3 regions of the Cryobacterium sp. TMT2-4 genome follow, and region 1 is predicted to be linked to each of the others. Evidence: predicted binding sites of a transcription regulator. Region 1 holds the regulator's gene; each other region holds the start of a gene.
What was found. Region 1 encodes LexA, which represses DNA repair genes until DNA is damaged. Its sites were predicted from a motif close to TCGAACANNTGTTCGA; they were not measured.
Positions count from the first base shown of each region.

Region 2: a site for LexA is predicted at 2,534-2,549, ahead of E3O54_RS03715 (DUF222 domain-containing protein). Genes of this name have one in related genera too.
Region 3: a site for LexA is predicted at 2,360-2,375, ahead of E3O54_RS01560 (HNH endonuclease signature motif containing protein). Genes of this name have one in related genera too.

Region 1 is NZ_SOGE01000040.1:29,778-34,655, reverse strand. It holds gene metE (5-methyltetrahydropteroyltriglutamate--homocysteine S-methyltransferase) at 1-1,092, shown strand, start outside; gene lexA (transcriptional repressor LexA) at 1,286-1,990, opposite strand; gene E3O54_RS14530 (LysM peptidoglycan-binding domain-containing protein) at 2,274-2,630, shown strand; gene E3O54_RS14525 (histidinol-phosphate transaminase) at 2,680-3,759, shown strand; gene hisB (imidazoleglycerol-phosphate dehydratase HisB) at 3,786-4,409, shown strand; gene hisH (imidazole glycerol phosphate synthase subunit HisH) at 4,406-4,878, shown strand, end outside.
Region 2 is NZ_SOGE01000014.1:108-4,985, reverse strand. It holds gene E3O54_RS03720 (M13 family metallopeptidase) at 1-1,515, opposite strand, end outside; gene E3O54_RS03715 (DUF222 domain-containing protein) at 1,628-2,401, opposite strand; gene E3O54_RS03710 (MATE family efflux transporter) at 2,699-4,030, shown strand; gene erpA (iron-sulfur cluster insertion protein ErpA) at 4,147-4,503, opposite strand.
Region 3 is NZ_SOGE01000006.1:24,905-29,782, forward strand. It holds gene dapE (succinyl-diaminopimelate desuccinylase) at 1-519, shown strand, start outside; gene E3O54_RS01550 (hypothetical protein) at 495-1,712, shown strand; gene E3O54_RS01555 (DUF3117 domain-containing protein) at 1,776-1,952, shown strand; gene E3O54_RS01560 (HNH endonuclease signature motif containing protein) at 2,383-3,930, shown strand; gene E3O54_RS01565 (O-methyltransferase) at 4,215-4,847, opposite strand.

The DNA of each region.
Region 1 (4,878 bases):
GACGCGCTCGCTCCGGGCGACTTCACCCGGGGCGCCTACGCAGCCCGAGTGGCAGCCCAGGAGATGGCCCTCGGGCTGCCGTTCCTGCCGACGACCACGATCGGATCCTTCCCGCAGACCGGGGACATCCGTCGGGCCAGGGCGCAGCTGGTACGGGGGGTGCTGAGCACCGCGGACTACCGGGACCTGATGCGCGCCGAAATCCGTCGGGTCGTCTCGCTGCAGGAAGACATCGGCCTCGACGTGATCGTGCACGGGGAGCCGGAACGCAACGACATGGTGCAGTACTTCGCCGAGAACCTGGACGGCTTCGCGGTCACCGAGAACGGCTGGGTGCAGTCCTATGGCAGCCGGTGCGTGCGCCCGTCGATCCTCTGGGGTGACGTGTCCCGGCCGCGGCCCATCACGGTCGAGTGGTCGGCGTTCACGCAGGGGCTGACGCCCAAGCCCGTCAAGGGGATGCTCACCGGTCCGGTCACGATCCTCGCGTGGTCGTTCGTGCGCGACGACCAGCCGCTGGGCGAGACGGCCAGGCAGGTGGCCCTGGCCCTCCGGGACGAGATCGCCGACCTGGAGTCGGCCGGCATTCAGATCGTCCAGGTCGACGAGCCCGCGCTGCGGGAGCTGCTGCCGTTGAAGCAGAAGGACCAGGCGGAATACCTCGACTGGTCGGTGGGGTCCTTCCGCCTGGCGACGGCCGGTGCGGCCGCGGCCACCCAGATCCACACCCACCTCTGCTACTCGGAGTTCGGGGTGGTCATCGACGCGATCCGCAACCTGGACGCCGATGTGACCAGCATCGAGGCGGCACGCTCTCGCATGGAGGTGGTGGGCGATATCCGGTCCCAGGGCTTCGACCACGGTATCGGCCCGGGAGTGTGGGACATCCACTCGCCGCGTGTGCCGAGCGTGTCCGAACTCACCGACCTGCTCGAGCGCGCCGCGGCGGCCATCCCGGCCACCCGGCTCTGGGTGAACCCCGACTGCGGCCTCAAAACCCGCGGCTACACCGAAACCGTCCAGTCCCTGCACAACATGCTCGCCGCCACCCGCATCCTCCGCGCCCGCCTGACCTCCTCCGTCTCCGCCTGACCCCGCCTCCACCCACACAAAAGCCGGGCACGACACCAAGAACAGTGTTCGTGCCCGGCCCACAAGACCCGGCTCACAAGACCCGACCGAAATAACCATGGTGACTCAACACTCGCGCGTCTCCACGACGCTGGTCGAAACCGTCGAGACCAAGAGTCCGCCTGAAATGCTGATGTGCTTGACTGCTGATGCCCTAAACCGACCGCAGCACTGCCACAACCTTCCCCAGAATCTCGGCGTGATCGCCGACGATGGGTTCGAAGTTGGTGTTGCGGGGCAGCAGCCAGGTGTGCCCGTCGCGCTGGCGGAAGACCTTGACGGTTGCCTCGTTGTCGAGCATGGCTGCAACGATTTCACCGTTTTCGGCGGTCTTCTGCTGCCGCACGACGACCCAGTCGCCGTCCATTATGGCGGCGTCGATCATCGATTCGCCCGACACCTTGAGCATGAACAGGTCGCCCTTGCCCACCAGCTGGCGGGGTAGCGGGAAAATCTCGTCGATCTGCTGTTCGGCGGTGATCGGGATGCCGGCGGCGATGCGACCGACGAGCGGAACCATGGCGGCGTCGCCGACCTGCACTCCGGTGTGGAAACTTTCCGAGGCTCCGGCCGTCGTGTCTTCGGGCGACTGCGGAATCTCGATGAGCACCTCCAGTGCTCGGGGACGGTTCGGGTCTCGGCGGAGGTAACCGCTCAGTTCCAGCTGGTTGAGCTGGTGGGTGACGCTCGACAGTGACGACAGGCCGACGGCGTCGCCGATCTCGCGCATGCTCGGCGGATAGCCGCGTTGGCTGACCGAGCGCTGGATGACGTCGAGGATGGCGAGCTGCTTCTCGCTGAGGCTCTTGCGCCGTCTGGTGCCGCCCTTGTCGCGGGGACCGCTGGTGTTCTGTGCCACGTTCGTCGCTCCTCGTTTTGATTGATGCGCTGGCAGCAAGCAGCGAATGCCGCCGATTCACGCGAATGTCGGGGGTGCCTGATTGAGTGTCAATCAACAATCGAAACTGTATCCGCGTTGAGCTCATTAAACAAACATGTATTCGAGTGCGTCGGAACAAATATTTCAGAAACTACCGAATAAAGCTTGATTGTTCGAATAATCGAATATACATTCGGAACATAAGTTCGCATCCGGCTCTCCCGGCCGAGAGTCGGATGCGTCTTCTCACAGGAGGTTTCACATGAGCACTGCACTTGAACGAGGCGCCCCCATCGCGACCGGACGCACCCGGCTCCGACTCACCCGGCGCGGTCGCGTCGTTTTCACGTCCCTGGCTGCCTTTCCGCTCGTGGCCGTGGCCCTGGCCGTCGCCCTCAACGGAGGCATCGCCGCCGCCGAGAACTCGACCGTCGCTCACGTGGCCTCGGCCTTCGACTACGTCACCATCAAGTCGGGGCAGTCGCTCTGGCAACTTGCCGAGACAATCGCGCCCACGTCCGATCCGCGCGAGGTGATCGCCGAGATTGTGAGCCTCAATCAGCTGCCGTCCGACAGCGTGCAGCCCGGTCAGCGGCTGGCGCTTCCGAACGACCTGTGAACTACCCGCGGCGAGCCCCCGCCGGTCTCACCCCGGTAATATTGGGGGAGTGACCAGTCTCAACGATCTGCCCCTTCGCGATAATCTGCGCGGACTCACTCCCTATGGGGCGCCGCAGTTGCACGTGCCGGTGGCTCTCAACGTGAACGAGAACACCCACGGCATCCCGGCTGAGGTGGCGCAGGACATCGTGGCGGCGTTGGCCGTGGCGGTCACGACCGTGAACCGATACCCCGATCGGGAGTTCACCGAGCTGCGGGATTCCCTCGCCCGTTATCTCGGTCACGGCCTCACCCGAAAGAACATCTGGGCCGCCAACGGTTCCAACGAGGTTCTTCAGCAGGTGCTGCAGGCCTTCGGCGGCCCGGGTCGGTCCGTGCTCGGCTTCGCGCCGACCTACTCCATGTACCCTCTGCTGGCCTCCGGCACCGGTACCCGCTGGATCGCGGGCGGTCGTGACGCAAAGTTCGAACTCTCCCCGGCCACGGCGCTCGAGTGGGTCGACCGGGTTGCCCCTGACCTCGTCTTCCTCTGCTCGCCGAACAACCCCACCGGCACGCCCCTGTCCCTGGAAACGATCGCGGCCGTCTACGATGCGAGCGACGGCATCGTTGTCGTCGACGAGGCGTACGCCGAGTTCGGGACGGATGACGCGCCAACCGCCCTGAGCCTGCTTCCCGGCCGGGAGCGCCTGCTGGTGTCCCGCACCATGAGCAAGGCGTTCGCCTTCGCCGGTGTGCGCGTCGGCTATCTGGCCGCCGATCCCGCCGTGACGGATGCCCTCCGCCTGGTTCGTCTGCCCTACCACCTGTCCGCGCTCACCCAAGCTGCCGCGGTCGCCGCGCTCGTCCACACGCCCGCGATGCTTGCCATGGTCGACGACATCCGCGGGCAGCGGGACCGCATCGTGAGCGAACTGGCCCGGCTTGGCTACACTCCGCTGCGCAGTGCGAGCAACTTCGTGCTGTTCGGCGGCGTTGAGGACCCTCGGGCCACCTTCGAGGCGCTGCTGGCGGAAGGCATCCTTGTGCGCGACGTCGGCATCCCGGGCCACCTGCGGGTCAGCGCCGGCACCGAGGCCGAGACCACGGCGTTCCTCGACGCCCTCGAGGCGCTTGGGCGGCCGTGAACGGCGCGGGCCAATAAACTAGTCGTATGAGCTTCTCTTTCGCGACCACCTCGCCCCGTTTCGCCCACCTGCAGCGCGAGACCAGCGAGTCGAGCATCGACCTGTCGCTCAATCTCGACGGCACCGGTGAGTCGGACATCCAGACGTCGGTCCCGTTCTTCGATCACCTGCTCACGGCCTTCGCGAAACACTCGTTGACCGACCTCACCGTGCGCGCCCGCGGCGATATCGAGATCGATGTGCACCACACGGTCGAGGACGTCGGCATCTTGCTCGGCCAGGCGATCAAGCAGGCTCTCGGGGACAAATCCGGCATCTCCCGCTACGGTGACGCCGTCGTGCCGCTCGACGAGGCCCTCGTACAGGCCGTCGTCGACATTTCCGGGCGCCCCTACCTCGTGCACCAGGGCGAGCCGGCCGGTTTCGAGTTCCACCTGATCGGCGGCCACTTCACCGGCTCCATGGTGCGCCACGTGTTTGAGGCTATCGCCTTCAACGGCGGCCTCACGGTGCACGTCACCGTGCAGGGCGGCCGCGACCCGCACCACATCGCCGAAGCCGAATTCAAGGCGTTCGCCCGCGCGTTCCGCCAGGCGAAGGCGCTCGACCCGCTGGTGTCCGGCGTCCCCTCGACCAAGGGTGCGCTGTGACCAGCGTCGTTGTCTTCGACTACGGCACCGGAAACGTGCACTCCGCCGTCAAGGCACTCGAACTCGCCGGGGCCGAGGTGACGCTGACCGGCGACCGCCGTCAGGCGCTTGAGGCCGACGGGCTCGTCGTGCCCGGCGTGGGCGCGTTCAGCGCCGTCATGCAGGCTCTGAAGGCGGTGCACGGCGACGAGATCATCGACCGCCGGATCGCGGGCGGACGCCCGGTGCTGGGCATCTGCGTGGGCATGCAGATCATGTTCGAGCACGGCGTCGAACGCGGCGTGGACACGGAGGGGCTGGGCGAATGGCCCGGCACCGTGACGCAGCTGACGGCGCCGGTGCTGCCGCACATGGGCTGGGACACGGTCACGCCGGGGGAGGGCTCGACGCTGTTCCATGGCCTCGAGCAGGAGCGCTTCTACTTCGTGCACTCCTACGCCGCCCAGGAATGGTCCCTCGACGTCATGCC
Region 2 (4,878 bases), on a different contig from region 1:
GGTGCCGTCGTATTTCGAGCCCTGGTCGTCGAAGCCGTGGCCGATCTCGTGGCCGATGACGGCGCCGATCGCGCCGTAGTTGGAGGCGGAATCGCGGGCATCGTCGAAGAACGGCGGCTGCAGGATGGCGGCCGGGAAGACGATCTCGTTGAAGCCCGGGTTGTAGTACGCGTTGATCGTCTGCGGGGTCATGAACCACTCGTCGCGGTCGAGCGGGTTGCCGATCTTGCCCAATTCCCGCTGAAACTCGAACTCGCTCGTGGCGCGCACGTTCTTGATCAGGTCGGCCGGGTCGACCGAAAGGGTCGAGTAGTCCCGCCACTTGACCGGGTAGCCGATCTTGGGGGTGAACTTCTCGAGCTTGTCGAGCGCACGGGCGCGCGTCTCCGCGGTCATCCAGTCGAGTTCGGTGATGCTCCGGCGGTAGGCCTCGACCAGGTTGGCCACGAGTATGTCCATGCTCGCCTTCGCGCTGGGCTTGAAGTGCCGCTCGACGTAGATGCGCCCGACGGCCTCGCCGAGCGCCCCCTCGACGAGCGAGACGCCACGCTTCCAGCGCTCGCGCAACTGGGGAGTGCCGGTCAGGGTGCGACCGTAGAAGTCAAAGCTGGACTCGACGAAATCGCTCGACAGGAACGCGGCGCTGGAACGGATGATCTGCCACCGTAGCCAGTCCTTCCAGCCCTCGAGCTGGTCCTCGGTGAGCATCTCCGCCAGACCGGTCACGAAGCTGGGCTGGCGCACGACAACCTCGTCGAGAGCACCGGCCGGGCCGTCAAGCCCGTCAAGCCAAAGGTGCAGGTCGGCGCCGGCGGCCAACGCGGTGACCTGACCCCAGGTCTTGAGGTTGTAGGTCTTCTCGCTGTCGCGCGAGCGCACCTTGTCCCAGTGGTGAGTGGCGAGCTCGGTTTCGAGAAGGAACACGCGCTCGGCGCGACCGGCGGCATCCGGGGTGCCGACGAGGCCGAACATCCGGGTCAGGAACGCCTGGTAGGACTCCCGGATCGCGGCGAACTTCTCGTCGCGGTAGTAGGACTCGTCGGGGAGGCCGAGCCCGCCCTGCTCGACGAAGACGAGGTAGCGCTCGGGGTCCCCCGGATCGTTGTCGACGAAGAGACCGAAGGCGCCGGGCACGCCCGCGCGCTCGAGGCGGCCGAGGGTGCCGAGCAGCTCGGGGATGGAGGTGACGGCGTCGACGATGGCGAGATCGGCCGCGAGCGGGGTCGCTCCGAGCTCTTCGACGCGGTCCTCGTCCAGGAAGCTGGCATAGAGGTCGCCGAATTTGCGCTCCTCGGTGCCGGGGGCGGCGGTCTGGGCTTCGAGGATGATTTCCCGGACGGCCTTCTCCGATTCCTCGGCGAGCAGGTAGAACGAGCCCCAGCGGGCCTTGTCGGCCGGGATCTCGCTGCGGGCGATCCACTTGCCGTTCACATGGCGGAAGAGGTCGTCCTGCGGACGCACCTCGAGGTCAAGTTCGTCGCGGTCGATTCCGGATGCGGTCCCCTGGTCAGTCATGCCTCCACCCTATTCGCTGTGACAGTGGCCGAGCTGGTAGAGACCTATCGGGTGTGCACACGGATGGCGGTGGACCTCCCGGCTCGCTGGTCGAGCGCGCCGAGACCCGGAGCTACAGCCCCACCGCCTTGCTCGGCAGCGCGATCAGTGTCTGCTCCGGATCGTTCTCCACCGGTGGCCGCAGCCAGTGTTGCGTTCCGGTGCGGGTGATCTTCCAGTGCTGGTTGTGCAGCAGTAGATGGTGCGGGTGGCAGAGCAGTACTCCGTCGGCGAGGTTGGTGTCTCCGCTGTCGGTGAGCCAGTCGTTGATGTGGTGGGCTTCGGTCCAGGCTGGTGATCGGTCGCAGTCGACCCACCGGCATCCGCCGTCGCGCACTCCCATCGCGGCGCGTTGTTTCTCGGTGAAGAGTCGTTCGTCACGGCCGACGTTGATGATTTGGCCGATGTCGTCGAACTTGGTGCCGCGGGTGCCGGTGTCGCAGAGCACCCGGTCGATGGTTTCCTGCGAGATGGGGACCGGGTTGCCTTCGATCTGCCCGTGAGCGGCGGGTTCGGCGGCACCCGGCTCGGCGGGTTCGGCTGTGAGGGCTTTCTCGGTCACGATCACGCGCACCGAGGGGCGGCGTCCGCCGAAGACCCGGCCGGGGTCGGCTTCGCCGGCGATTGTGAGCAGCTGCACGAGGGAGTCCGCGTTGATCTGCTCGGTGCTGCGCGGGTCGTCCTGCATTTTTTGGGCCCAGGCGGCGCGTTCCGGGTCGACGAAGCGCACTCCGCCGCGGCGGGGGCTGGTGATGGAGTCGAAGGTGGAGAGCACGAACTCGCCGTCTTCGGGGGCGAAGAGCCCGTTCAGGCGCACGTTGCCATTGCTCAGCCGGTAGACCTTCAGGGAGCGGTCGTCGTGGGCCTGCTTCTCCCGGGCGGTGATGCCGGCCTGATCGAGGAGCCCAGCAGGGCGACGGCGTCGGCCGCCCGACTGAGGTCATCCGCGAGGTTCGTCATGGTACGAGGGTACCTGATGTCATACAGGTAGTCGAGTCTCTGTCACTTATTATGGACACTTTATAGCATTAGTTTCGAAGTCTTGTCTGGCAGCGCGGAGATTGGCTCGCCGGGTCTCGACAGGCTCGACCACCGGAAGCGGACACCGGGTGCGGAGGGGCTGAACTAGAGTTTTGGCATCACCATCACCGTGCTCCGCCCGCAGCCCATCGACCGCGAGATCCTGCGCCTCGCCATTCCCGCCGTCGGCGCGCTCATCGCCGAACCGCTCTTCCTGCTCGCCGACTCCGCCATGGTCGGGCACCTCGGCGCCGTTCCGCTGGCCGGACTCGGCCTGGCCGGCGCCGTGCTGCAAACGATCATCGGCCTGATGGTCTTCCTGGCCTACAGCACCACGCCCGCGGTGGCCCGCTGGCTGGGGGCCGGTGACCGCCGCCGTGCGGTCGCCGTCGGCATCGACGGACTCTGGCTGGCCCTCGGCCTCGGTGTGCTGCTCGCGATTGCGGGCTGGTTCGCCACCCCCCTGCTCGTCGGCGCGTTCGGCGCCGAGCCCGCCGTCACCGCCGCGGCCGTCAGCTACTTGGGCCCATCGATGTTCGGACTGCCTGCCATGCTGCTCGTCTTCGCGGCGACCGGGCTGCTCCGCGGGCTGCAGGACACCCGCACCCCGCTGTGGGTGGCCGGGATCGGGTTCTCGGTCAACATCCTGCTGAATGCGGTGTTCATCTACGGCCTGGGACTCGGCATCGTCGGATCCGCCCTCGGCACAGTCGTGGCACAGTGGGCGATGGTCGCGGTCTATCTTGCCGTCGTCGGCCGCCACGCCCGCCGCGAGAGTGCGCCGCTGCGCCCGCATCGGGTCGGGATGTTGCGGGGCGCGGCATCCGGCGGCTGGCTGTTCCTGCGCACGGTGAGCCTGCGTGCGGCCATGTTGCTCGCGGTTTTCGTGGCCACGAGCCTCGGTTCTCCCGAGCTGGCCGCCTTCCAGATCGCGATGACCCTGTTTGCCACGCTCGCGTTCGCCCTTGACGCCCTGGCGATCGCGGCACAGGCGCTGGTGGGCCGGGGCCTCGGCGCCGGCAACCTGGCCGAGGTGCGCGCGGTGCTCAGGCGCTGCCTCGAATGGGGCGTGCTCAGCGGGTCCGCGCTCGGGCTGCTGGTGATCGCCGCGAGCGGCGTGCTCGGCCGACTGTTCACGAACGCGACCGAGGTCAGCGACCTGCTGCCGGCGGCCCTGATCGTGCTCGGGCTATCCGTTCCGCTCGGCGGGGTGGTCTTTGTGCTCGACGGAGTGCTGATCGGTGCCGGCGACGCGCGCTACCTGGCCCTGACCGGATTGGTGAACCTGGCCGCGTTCGTGCCGCTGGCCGTCGCGGTGCTGCTGCTGGCGCCGTCGGGACCAGCGGGACTGGCCTGGCTGATGGCGGCGTTCGCGTTCGGCTACCTCGGCGCACGCGGGGTGACGCTCGGGCTGCGCGCCCGGGCGGCGAAGTGGATGGTCGTCGGCGCCCGCTGACACCGGGGCAGCCCCAGCGCTGACGGCCGCGGCGCAGCTCGGAAAGTGGGCGCAGGTTCTCCCGTGCGCCAGCCTCCGCGACCGGCGCCGGAAGGCCAGGCACGGCGGCGGCGACTCTAGCTGAAGGAGTCGCCGCAGGCGCAGCTGCTGCCGGCGTTCGGGTTGTCGATCGTGAAGCCCTGCTTCGCGATGGTGTCCTCGAAGTCGATCGAGGCACCCTCGAGGTACGGCACACTCATCTTGTCGAGCACGACCCCGACGCCGTCGAAGTCCACGACGACGTCGCCCTCGAGAATGCGCTCGTCGAAGTAGAGCTGGTAGATCAGGCCGGAGCAGCCTCCGGGCTGCACGGCTACGCGCAGGTTCAGGTCTTCGCGACCCTCCTGGCTAAGCAGGCTGCGCACCTTCAGCGCGGCAGCGTCAGTCAGGCCGACGCCGTGGGCCGGTGCGATGGGGGCAATGGTGTCGGTCATGAGACTCCTCGGACTTCACGCTGCATGGACGCGTCGGGACCGCTCCGCTTGAGCGTTTCGCCTGCGCGAGTATTCAGACACTCTAAGCTCCCGCGGCCGTTCTGCGAACCCCGGAGACTGCCGCCGGCATCCGTTGCGTGCCCGCGCCTCCCCGACGACCCCTCGACGACCTGCCGGTGACCCGCCAAAACGAGCCGAAGTGTAGCCAGATGAAACCCTGAAGCCTAGGGTGAAGTGTTCCCGTTTTTTTTATGCGCGCGGTCCAGATGACCGCGACGCAGCACGGCGTGGCCCTGATTGTCTTTGATCTCTCAGCGGTGCGCACCTGAGCCGTCCTCACAACTCGTTCTCAGCCGGTCTCCTCACGGAGTCCGG
Region 3 (4,878 bases), on a different contig from region 1:
AGCTGGGTCGGCGACAATGCCATCCACAAGATCGGGCCCGTCATCGACATCCTGGCGGCCTACGAGCCGCGGCAGGTCGAGGTCGAAGGCCTCGTCTACCGCGAAGGCCTCAACGCCGTCGGCATCGGCGGCGGCATCGCCGGCAACGTCATCCCCGATGAGTGCATGGTGCACATCAATTATCGGTTCGCCCCCAGCCGCACCTCGGCGGAGGCCATCGTGCACCTGGAGGAGCTCTTCGCGGGCTACGAGATCACCGTCGTCGACCGGGCCGAGGGTGCCCGGCCGGGCCTGGATGCCCCGCTGGCCCTGCAGTTCCTGACCGCGGTCGGCGGCGAGGCCAAGCCCAAGTACGGCTGGACGGATGTCGCCCGCTTCTCCGCCCTGGGCATTCCCGCCGTCAACTACGGCCCCGGCGACCCGCTGAAGGCCCACGCCGACGACGAACGCGTCGCCCTGGCGCAGATCACGGACTGCGAGGACGGCCTTCGCGCGTGGCTGACCACAAGCGTCGGGTAGCCGTGGCGTCGTCCGGCTGGAAGGCCGGCTACCGGCTCACGCCGTGGTGGGCCCTGGTCGCCCTGATCTGGGCCGCGTCCCGGCTCGTCACGACCACCCTGGTGCTACTGCTTGCGAATGTGCAGGGCGCCAACCCGTGGACGGGCGTGTCACCCGGCTACGCGGAGTTCGCGAACATGTGGGACGCCCGCTGGTACAACATCGTCGCCGTCGCGGGCTACCCGTCGACACTGCCGCTCACCGCCGGCGGGGAGATCGCGGAGAACGCCTGGGCCTTTATGCCCGGCTACCCGGTGGTCGTGCGCCTGCTGATGGTGCTCCTCGGGCAGCCGTGGGCACCCGTGGCCGTATTCGTGTCCCTGGCCGCCAGCCTCGGCGCCGCCCTACTGTTCTACCGGCTGATGCGCACGGTACAGGCCTCCGGGACGGCGTTGTTCGCGGTGGTGCTGTTCTGTGTGGCCCCGCTGTCGCCCGTGCTGCAGTTCGGTTATGCCGAGTCGCTGTACCTCTTCCTGCTCACGTTGGCACTTCTCCTGCTGCTCGAGCGGCGGTATGTGCTGCTGTTCCCGGTGATCGCCGTGATGGCGCTGACCCGGCCCAGCGGCCTGGCCTTCGCGCTCGCCCTGGGGCTGCACGTCCTGCACCGCTGGCTTGCCCGGACACAAGACCCGTTTTCGGTGCGCGAACGGTTGCTGGCGTCATCCGTTGCCGTGTTCAGCGGCATTTCCGGCCTGGCCTGGCCGGCCATCGCCTGGATCGCCACGGGGTCGATCACCGCCTACACCGACACCGAGCTGGCCTGGCGGTCGGCCTACATCGGCTACCAGGAACTCGTTCCGTTCACCGCCTGGTTCCAGGGCGGTGTCTGGTGGCTCGGGATGCCGCTGGGCATCATCGTTGTCTCGGGGCTCATCCTGGCGTTCGGCCTGACCCTGTTGCTGCCGGCGGTGCGCCGACTGGGCACTGACCTGCGGTTCTGGCTCGCCAGCTACGGCCTCTACCTGCTAGCGGTGTTTTTCCCGCAGTCGAGCACCTTCCGCCTGCTGATGCCGATGTTTCCGTTGTTGGGTGCCGTGGCGCAGCCGCGGAGCGCCGTCTACCGGGTGGGCATCGTGCTGCTGTTCATCGCCGGACAGTGGGGCTGGCTCCTGCTGTGCTGGGGGGTCGACGGAGCGGACTGGACACCTCCCTAATTACAGTCTCAGCCCGTAATGGCAGATAATAGAAGTTCAGACGAATGAATGGAAGGGGAGTTCATGGCGGCCATGAAGCCAAGGACCGGAGACGGGCCAATGGAGGCTGTAAAAGAGGGGCGCCTTATCATCGTGCGTGTTCCGCTCGAAGGTGGAGGTCGACTTGTCGTCTCTGTGAACGACGCTGAAGCCAAAGAGCTTCACGATGCCCTCGCCGGTGTAGTCCAGCCGACCGTATAGTTCCAGGATCGGCCGCGCAGCTCAGGTTGTGCGGCCGATCTTTTTTGCCGACCTGGAGCGGATGGGTTTCCCGCGGACAGCCGTCGCACCGCCCGTAGGAGGTACCCGTCACCGGGCCCGCCACCCGCATCCGTCGGCACGTAAACGCGGAGAATCTTAGGAAACGCCGGTTTGGGCGCCATCAGTTCCGGCGTGTCGCGTATTTCTCCGAGTTGACGTCACGACGGATGCCCCGGGCTGGCTGCGCTCGCCGCCGGTGGTTAAGCGTGCCAAAACCCGGCAGTCCAGCCTGCAAACCCGCGCCGCACCATCCGTGCCCCGCGTCGCCACCCCCTTCTGTCACCGAATCGATTAGAACAGGAAAACGAAACTCGACAGTGATCCTACCTCATCTATTGACTTCAACTTAGAACGTGTATACGATGTAGGCATGGCTGGAGCCCCCACTCCGCACCACCCCACCGCCTCACCGCAGGCGGTGCCGCCCCTCGCGCAGGCACCCCGTGCACAGTCACCTCTCGTGCAGCAGCTGCAGCAGGCCCGTGATCTGGCCGCGGCCGTGCTCGACTCGGTCTCCTTCTCGCTCCTGGGTGAGGCCGACGCGATGATGGTGCTGGGCACGGTCGAAGACCTCGGCCGCCGGGTCGATGCGGCCAGGGTCGCCTCTGCCGCCGACATTTCGGTGCGGTCCCGCCGTATCCTCGGCCACGAGTCCCTCGCGTATAAGAACGGGGCCAGCAGCGGCATCGATCTGATCACCCGTCTGACCCGCGTCTCTTCCCGGGAGGCGAACCGGCGGGTGCGCCTGGGCGAGAACGTCACGCCGCGCCGGGCGGGCACCAGCATGTTGCCGCCCTACTACCCGGCCGTGGCCGATTCCCTCACCGCCGGGGACCTCGGCGTGGACGCGGCCGAGAACATCGTCACGGCCCTCGACCAGGTCGCGGCCCGGGTCGCGCCCGACGAGCTCGGCACTGCCGAACGTGCCCTGGTGGCCAGTGCCACCGGCGCCGTCACCGACGAAACCCGCGGCCTGCCCGGGGAGGGGTTCGCGTTCCCTGCGGACCTGGTGCGGGGTATGGCCAGCCAGTGGCAGGCTCGCCTCGATCCCGACGGCACCGCCCCCAACGAGCCCGTCGCCGAGGCCCGCAGCACTGTCGGGTTCGGGCTCTTCCGCGACGGCCTCTACCCGCTCCGCGGCGGAGTCACGCCGGAGCTCCGCGGCATCATGAACGCCATCTTCGACACGTACCTCTCCGCTCACGCGGCGCCGGCATTCCCCACGGCCGAGGAACAGGCGCGCATGGCGGCCGGGCAGCTGATCCCGGGGGCGGAGGCCGCGGCCCTCAGCGACGACCGTAACGGCGGTCAGAAACGCGCCGACATCCTCCGTGGTGTGTTCGAAGCCGCCACCCGTGACGCGGGGACCCCGACCATGGGCGGCGCCGCCCCCACCGTCATGATCCACGTCAACCAGGCCGACCTTACCGCCGACCATGGGGTGGGTTGGATCGACGGCGTCGAAGCGCCGATCTCTCTGACAAGTGTGAAGCAGGCGCTCTGCGCCGGTGGTTTTCAGGAGATCCGGTTCGGGCCGCACAACGAGGTGCTCAGGCTCAGCACCGAGAATCGTTTCTTCAACCGGGCCCAACGCCGCGCCATCGCCGCCCGCGACGGCGGCTGCATCATTCCGGGGTGCACCGTGCCCGCCGCCTGGTGCGAAGTACACCACGTGATCCCCTGGTACCGCGGCGGAAAAACCGAGATCACCAACGGGGTCCTGCTGTGTTGGTACCACCACCACAGCATCGACACCTCCGGCTGGAACATCCGCATGATCCGCGGCACACCCGAAGTCAGGGCACCCTACTGCTACGACCCCACCCGCACCTGGCGGGCCGCGGAAGGGAACCCGGCCAACCGGGCACGGGCACGGGCACGGTCTCGGCCTCGGCAGGCTCGACCAACGTCAGGGTGAGTCCCCGGGATCGGGTCACCGGTCTCGTCCGGCTCGACCGACGTCAGCTTAAATCCCCGGCCGCGAGCGACCTGAGCCCGGTGGTCGAGGTCGTCGAAACCAGGCGGGCCATCTTCCGAACCCGGCCCGGGGCATCCGTTAGCGCGGGCGGCGACAACGGATGCCGGTGTGTGGGCCTCCGGAGCCGGCGCACCGGGTCTCGACAGGCTCGACGACCGACAGGCTCGACCACCGACAGGCTCGACCACCGATCGGCTCGACCACCGGAGGGTGTGCTCGACCGTCTAGGCGCGGAGCTTGGTGATCTGCAGCAGGCCGTCGCCCACAGGGGAGAGGGCACTGATGACTGCGGTAGACGAGGCGATGACGGTCAACAGGGTGCGGAAGCCGGTCGCCACATCGTCGCGCTGGGCCGGGTCGGCCACTCGGCCGCGCCAGAGCGCGTGGGCCACGAGCACGGTTCCGCCCGGACGGGCCAGGCGCAGAGCATGCTCGACATACTCGATCACACACTGCGGATCGGCGTCGACGAACACAATGTCGTAGGAGTTCTCGTTCATGCGCGGCAGTACATCCGCTGCCCGGCCCGTGATCAGGCGTACCCGGTTCACGGGGATGCCGGCTTCGGCGAAGTTGGCTTTGGCGTGCTGCTGGTGGTCGACCTCGGTGTCGATCGAGGTGAGGGTGGCGCCGGGGGCGCCGGTGAGCAGCCAGATGCCGGAGACGCCGGCACCGGTGCCGACCTCGAGAATGCTCCGGGCCCCGGTGGCGGCCGCGATCACGGCCGATTGAGCGCCGACCGCCGGAGAAATCGCGTCGATTCCGAGTTCGAGGGACTGCTGTCTGGCCCGCGCCACAGCGTCGGACTCCACGACTGAGTCGTCGGAGAATTTCCAGTTCAGATCTTTGTCAGACACAGCGCAACTCCAGTAGATGAATGGGTCAAGC